2 linked regions of the Variovorax paradoxus genome follow. The protein of the gene in region 1 interacts with the protein of each later gene in a pairwise test. Links are inferred from orthologs where the notes say so. Each region holds a gene or a part of one and is shown in the gene's direction. Other genes may lie near its edges. The genes, in order: secG and secA.

Region 1 (3,191 bases):
CTGTCTGGAGCAATGTGTTCGAGCGCGGCCGGCTGCAGAAGGGTGAGACCCTGCTGATCCAGGGCGGCTCGAGCGGCATCGGCGTCACGGCGATCCAGATCGCCAAGGCGCTCGGCGCGACCGTGATCGTCACGGCTGGCAGCGACGACAAGTGCGAAGCCTGCCTGAAGCTCGGCGCCGACCACGCGATCAACTACCGCACGAGCGATTTCGTCGAAGTGGCGAAGCAGCTCACCGGCGGCAAGGGCGTGGACGTGGTGCTCGACATGGTGGCGGGCGACTACGTCGCGCGCGAGATCGAATGCCTGGCCGAAGACGGCCGGCTCGTGATCATTGCGGTGCAGGGCGGTGTGAAGAGCGAGATCAACGCGGGCCTCGTGCTGCGTCGGCGGCTCACGATCACCGGCTCGACGCTGCGTCCGCGGGCGGTGGCGTTCAAGGGCGCCATCGCCAAGGCATTGCGCGAGAAGGTCTGGCCGCTGCTCGAAAGCGGCGCGGTCAAGCCCGTGATCCACAGCACCTATGCGGCAGCAGGTGAGCCCAGCGGTGCGGCCCAGGCTCACACCCTGATGGAATCGAACCAGCACATCGGCAAGATCGTGCTGACTTGGTGAGACGAACAACGCGATGACAACTTTCAAGAAACTGATTGCCGGCAACTGGAAGATGAATGGCGGCCTGGCCGCCAACGAGGCGCTGGTGAAGGCCCTGCAGCAAGGGCTGGCTGTCAGCCCGGCGGCTTGCGGTGTCGCACTGTGTGCGCCTGCGCCGTACTTTGCCCAGCTGCAATCGCTGCTGGCGGACACGCCGTCGCTGGCGCTCGGTGCGCAGGACATCTCGGCCCACCCGCAAGGTGCGTTCACCGGTGAGCAATCGGCGGCGATGCTGAAGGACTTCGGCGTGCGCTATGCCATCGTCGGCCATTCGGAGCGTCGCCAGTACCACGGCGAAACCGACGACGTGGTGGCGGCCAAGACGGCGGCAGCCTTGGCGAACGGCATCACGCCGATCGTCTGTGTCGGCGAGACGCTGGCACAGCGCGAAGCAGGGCAGACGGAAGAGGTCGTCAAGCGTCAGCTGGCCGCGGTGATTCATCTGAACGGCCACTGCATCAGCGAGATCGTCGTGGCCTATGAGCCGGTCTGGGCCATCGGCACGGGCAAGACGGCTTCGCCGGCGCAGGCGCAGGCGGTGCACGCCGTGCTGCGTGCGCAACTGCACCATGCGGCGAGCGAGCATGCCGCGGGCATCAAGATTCTGTACGGCGGCAGCATGAACGCGGCGAACGCCGCCGAACTGCTGGCGCAGGCCGACATCGACGGCGGCCTCATCGGTGGCGCCTCGCTGAAGGCGCCCGACTTTTTGCAGATCATTTCTGCCGCTGCACGCTGATCGCGGCAACGGCAGCCATCACTTAGGAGTAAGAACGAATGAACGTGGTCCTCAATCTTCTGGTCGGCGTGCAAATGCTGTCGGCGCTGGCAATGATCGGCCTGATCCTGATCCAGCACGGCAAGGGCGCCGACATGGGTGCGGCCTTCGGCAGCGGCAGTGCGGGCAGCCTGTTCGGTGCCAGCGGCAGTGCCAACTTCCTTTCGCGCACGACGGCCGTGCTGGCTGCGGTGTTCTTTGCTTGCACGCTGTTGCTGGCTTACTTCAGTCACGCACGTCCTGCGGGCGGTGGCAGCCTGCTGGAGCGCGCCGCCGTGGGCACGCCTGCTGCACCGGCTGCTCCTGCGACGGGCGCTGCGGGTGAAATCCCCTCTGCAGCAGCACCTGCCAAGGCTGCTTCGGCGCCTGCGGCTCCTGTTTCGGGCACCGGCCAGATTCCGGCCAAGTAATCAGGTTGTTTTCATGCAGCCGTCTGTGAGAAACGGCTTCATTTCAGGGTAAACTCTAAATCTGTTCAGAAAGCCAAATGCCTCAACGGCACCTCATGCCATCTGGACAGTTTAAAACCGCGGTCGTGGTGAAATTGGTAGACACGCTATCTTGAGGGGGTAGTGGCGAAAGCTGTGCGAGTTCGAGTCTCGCCGACCGCACCAAATCTCACCGGCAGAAGATCTCTATCCAGAGGCTCTTCTGTCGGTGGCAAGCGGTGAAAATTTCTCGATGAATCTCGATTCCTACCTTCCCGTCCTTTTGTTCATTTTGGTCGGGGTCGGCGTAGGCGTCGCCCCGCAAGTCATCGGATACATCCTTGGGCCCAATCGGCCCAACGCTGCGAAGAACGCGCCTTACGAGTGCGGCTTCGAGGCCTTCGAGGATGCGCGCATGAAGTTCGACGTGCGCTATTACCTCGTCGCGATTCTCTTCATCCTCTTCGATCTCGAAATTGCCTTTCTCTTTCCGTGGGCCATTGCGCTCAAGGAAATCGGCGCTGTTGGCTTCTGGGCCATGATGATCTTTCTCGCCATCCTCGTCGTGGGCTTTGTCTACGAGTGGAAAAAAGGCGCGCTCGACTGGGAATGACAAGGAAGCAACACGATGGCCATTGAAGGCGTTCTCAAAGAAGGCTTCGTCACCACGACCTACGACTCGGTCGTGAACTGGGCGAAGACCGGATCTCTCTGGCCGATGACGTTCGGCCTCGCATGCTGTGCGGTCGAAATGATGCACGCGGGCGCTGCCCGCTATGACATCGACCGTTTCGGCATGTTGTTTCGCCCCAGCCCGCGGCAGTCCGATCTGATGATCGTGGCCGGCACGCTGTGCAACAAGATGGCGCCGGCGCTGCGCAAGGTCTATGACCAGATGCCCGAGCCGCGCTGGGTGCTCTCGATGGGCTCCTGCGCAAATGGCGGCGGTTACTACCACTACAGCTATTCCGTGGTGCGTGGCTGCGACCGCATCGTGCCGGTCGACGTCTATGTGCCGGGTTGCCCGCCCACCGCTGAAGCACTGCTGTACGGCGTGATTCAGCTGCAGCAGAAAATTCGCCGCACCAATACCATTGCCCGCGCTTGAGAGATTGCCGACGATGACTGACTTTGCAATTTCGCCGGAGGTGCTGCGCGCCACGATCGCCGAGACGCTCGGCGCCAAGGCCAAGAGCGTGACGCTCGCGCTCGAAGAAGTGACCGTCGTGGTCAGTGCCGCCGACTACATCGATGCAGCAACGCTGCTGCGCGATGCGCCCGGCTGCCGCTTCGAGCAGCTGATCGACCTCTGTGGCATGGACTACTCCGACT
Region 2 (3,695 bases), 3.4 Mb from region 1 along the record:
GATCGTCGCGACGTCCCAGCCCCGGTTCTTCAGGCGCGTGACCAGCATCGGCGACAGCTGGCGCAGCTTGGCCGCCGCGGCACTGCCCTTGACCAGCAGGCACCAGACATCGCCCTCGGCCGGCCCCGGCTGGATGGCCGCGCGCATGGCCGGCGGAATCAACCCTTCGATGGCCTTCAGCCGCTCGGCCGTGTCCCGCGCGCGCGCCATCAGGCTCCCCAGGGTGGGGGCGCCTGCCGCAGCTTCGTGCAGTGAAATGGCGGGGGGAAGTCGGCGATACATGGGTAATCCAGGGGTTAGAAACAAGACAGCTAAAATGCCCGGTTTGCCGACGCTTGCGTCGGCGTTTGTTCCGGAACGGGGCCATCCGACTTCGAGACTTGCCAAGCTTGCATTCGAAGAAGGTGCGCCCAACTGCTTTCACCATATCTTAGGGAATCCGGTCGCAGTGCCTGTCGTGTCAGGTGCCCGCCCCTCTCCACGCCCATGGCAACCAACTTCCTGACCCAGATCTTCGGCAGTCGCAACGACCGGCTCCTCAAGCAGTATCGCAAGACGGTGACGCGCATCAATGCGCTCGAACCCGAGTTCGAAAAGCTCAGCGACGATGCGCTGCGCGCCAAGACGCAGGAATTCAAGGACCGCGTCGCCAAGGGCGAAAGCCTCGACGACCTGCTGCCCGAAGCCTTCGCCACCGTGCGCGAAGGCTCCAAGCGCGTCATGAAGATGCGCCACTTCGACGTCCAGCTGCTCGGCGGCATGGCGCTGCACAACGGCAAGATCTCCGAAATGCGCACCGGCGAAGGCAAGACGCTGACCGCCACGCTGCCCGTGTACCTGAACGCGCTGTCCGGCAAGGGCGTGCACGTGGTCACGGTGAACGACTACCTGGCCAACCGCGACGCGACCTGGATGGGCCGCCTGTACAACTTCCTGGGCCTGTCGGTCGGCATCAACCTGCCGCAGATGCCGCGTGAGGAAAAGCAGGCCGCCTACGGCAGCGACATCACGTACGGCACCAACAACGAGTACGGCTTCGACTACCTGCGCGACAACATGGTCTACGAGCCCGGCGACCGGGTGCAGCGTGGCCTGAACTTCGCGATCGTCGACGAGGTCGACTCCATCCTGATCGACGAGGCCCGCACGCCGCTGATCATCAGCGGCCAGGCCGAAGACCACACCGACCTGTACCTGGCGATCAACAAGGTGGTGCCGCTGCTCAAGAAGCAGGAAGGCGAAGCCGATCCGCGCACGGGCGAGGGCGTCACGGTGCCCGGCGACTTCACGGTCGACGAAAAAACCCATCAGGTGTTCCTGACCGAAGACGGCCATGAGAACGCCGAGCGCATCCTGGGCGAACTGAAGCTGATTCCCGAGGGCGCGTCGCTGTACGACCCGGCCAACATCACGCTGATGCATCACCTGAATGCCGCGCTGCGTGCCCGCCACCTGTACCACCGCGACCAGCACTACGTGGTGCAGCAGGGCGAAGTGGTCATCGTCGACGAATTCACCGGCCGCCTCATGAGCGGTCGCCGCTGGAGCGATGGCCTGCACCAGGCCGTGGAAGCCAAGGAAGGGGTCGAGATCCAGGCCGAGAACCAGACGCTCGCTTCGATCACCTTCCAGAACTACTTCCGCCTGTACGGCAAGCTGGCCGGCATGACCGGCACGGCCGACACCGAGGCCTACGAGTTCCAGGAAATCTACGGTCTCGAGACCACGATCATTCCGCCGAACCGCATCAGCAAGCGCGACGACCAGCTCGACCGCGTCTACAAGACGACGCGCGAGAAGTACGAAGCGGCCATCCAGGACATCCGCGAGTGCTACGAGCGCGGCCAGCCCGTGCTGGTGGGCACCTCGTCGATCGAGAACTCGGAAATCATCGACGCCCTGCTCGAGAAGGCGGGCCTGCCGCACCAGGTGCTGAACGCCAAGCAGCACGCCCGCGAAGCCGACATCGTGGCGCAGGCCGGTCGCACGAAGATGATCACCATCGCGACCAACATGGCCGGCCGCGGCACCGACATCGTGCTGGGCGGCAACATCGAGAAGATGATCGAGGCGATCGAGGCCGACGAAGGCCGCGACGAAGCCACCAAGCAGGCCGACATCGCGCACGTGCGCGCCGAATGGACCAAGGACCACGAGTTCGTGAAGTCGCTGGGCGGCCTGCGCATCATTGCGACCGAACGCCACGAGTCGCGCCGCATCGACAACCAGCTGCGCGGCCGTTCGGGCCGCCAGGGCGATCCGGGTTCCTCGCGCTTCTACCTGAGCCTGGACGATCCGCTGATGCGCATCTTCGCGGGCGACCGCGTGAAGGCGATCATGGACCGCCTGAAGATGCCCGACGGCGAAGCCATCGAGGCCGGCATCGTCACGCGCAGCATCGAGAGCGCGCAGCGCAAGGTCGAGGCGCGCAACTTCGACATCCGCAAGCAGCTGCTCGAGTACGACGACGTGTCGAACGACCAGCGCAAGGTGATCTACCAGCAGCGCAACGACATCCTCGACGCGACCGACCTCACGGCGCAGATCGCCGCGCTGCGCGAAGGCTGCTTCACCGACCTCGCGCGCCAGTACGTGCCGCGCGAATCGGTCGAAGAGCAGTGGGACCTCGACGGCCTCGAGAAGAGCCTGTTCAGCGAGTGGGGCATCGACATGCCGCTCAAGCAGCTGGTCGAGTCGTCGGAAGCCATCTCCGACGAGGAAGTGGTCGAGAAGATCGTGGCCTACGCCAACGAGAGCTTCGACGCCAAGGTCACGCTGATCGGCCAGGAGAACTTCACCCAGTTCGAACGCATGGTGCTGCTGCAGAGCATCGACACCCACTGGCGCGAACACCTGGCTTCGCTCGACTACCTGCGCCAGGGCATCCACCTGCGCGGCTATGCGCAGAAGCAGCCCAAGCAGGAATACAAGCGCGAGGCCTTCGAGCTCTTCGGCCAGCTGCTCGACTCGGTGAAGAACGAAGTCACCCGCCAGCTCATGACGGTGCGCGTGCAGTCGGGCGAACAGCTCGAGCAGGCGGCCGAAGAAATGGAAAGCCGCGGCGAGAACGTCTCGAACATCACCTACACCGCGCCCACCGAGACGGGCGAGGTCGAGGTGCGCGTCGACGAAGAGAACCAGCGTCGCCTCGCGGCCGTCGGCACCGGCGCCCTGAGCGCCGAAGCCGCTGCCTTTGCTCGCGTCGGCCGCAACGACCCGTGCCCCTGCGGCAGCGGCAAGAAATACAAGCAGTGCCACGGCAAGCTGAACTGAAGCCTCGCACTTTTTATTGAGAGAAATCCCATGCCCGTGAACCTGTCCGCCCCTGATCCTGCCGCCTTGTTCGCGGTGCCCGGCGTCCGCATCGGCGTGGCCGAAGCCGGCGTGCGCAAGGCCAACCGCAAGGACCTGACCGTCGTGCTGATCGACGAAGGCTCGGCGGTCGGCGGCGTGTTCACGCAGAACCGTTTCTGCGCGGCACCCGTGCAGGTCTGCCGCGACCATCTGGCGGCCAACTACGGCATCCGCGCGATGGTGATCAACACCGGCAATGCCAACGCCGGCACCGGCGAAGACGGCCTGATGCGCACGCGCTCGACCTGCATCGCGCTGGCCCGCCACCTGGAGCTGGCACCCGAGCAGATCCTGCCGTTCTCGACCGGCGTGATCATGGAGCCGCTGCCCGTGGACCGCAT

Evidence for each region.
Region 2: the proteins of secG (region 1) and secA interact in binary tests that used the Escherichia coli proteins (3 or more experiments, as listed by UniProt). The link is inferred for Variovorax paradoxus from one-to-one orthologs.

What each region holds. Positions count from the first base shown.
Region 1 is NZ_CP045644.1:3,814,291-3,817,481, forward strand. Bases 259-3,135 are described here. They hold secG (preprotein translocase subunit SecG), read left to right. Parts: upstream 259-1,430; coding sequence 1,431-1,841; downstream 1,842-3,135. Other genes in these bases: GFK26_RS17370 (NAD(P)H-quinone oxidoreductase), read left to right, coding at 259-614; tpiA (triose-phosphate isomerase), read left to right, coding at 628-1,392; GFK26_RS17390 (NADH-quinone oxidoreductase subunit A), read left to right, coding at 2,113-2,472; GFK26_RS17395 (NuoB/complex I 20 kDa subunit family protein), read left to right, coding at 2,488-2,967; GFK26_RS17400 (NADH-quinone oxidoreductase subunit C), read left to right, coding at 2,981-3,135. In the rest of the region: more of GFK26_RS17370, read left to right, coding at 1-258; more of GFK26_RS17400, read left to right, coding at 3,136-3,191. UniProt on the Escherichia coli protein: Subunit of the protein translocation channel SecYEG. Overexpression of some hybrid proteins has been thought to jam the protein secretion apparatus resulting in cell death; while this may be true it also results in FtsH-mediated degradation of SecY.
Region 2 is NZ_CP045644.1:7,255,973-7,259,667, reverse strand. Bases 93-3,473 are described here. They hold secA (preprotein translocase subunit SecA), read left to right. Parts: upstream 93-486; coding sequence 487-3,273; downstream 3,274-3,473. Other genes in these bases: argJ (bifunctional glutamate N-acetyltransferase/amino-acid acetyltransferase ArgJ), read left to right, coding at 3,304-3,473; GFK26_RS33790 (DciA family protein), read right to left, coding at 93-282. In the rest of the region: more of GFK26_RS33790, read right to left, coding at 1-92; more of argJ, read left to right, coding at 3,474-3,695. UniProt on the Escherichia coli protein: Required for protein export, interacts with the SecYEG preprotein conducting channel.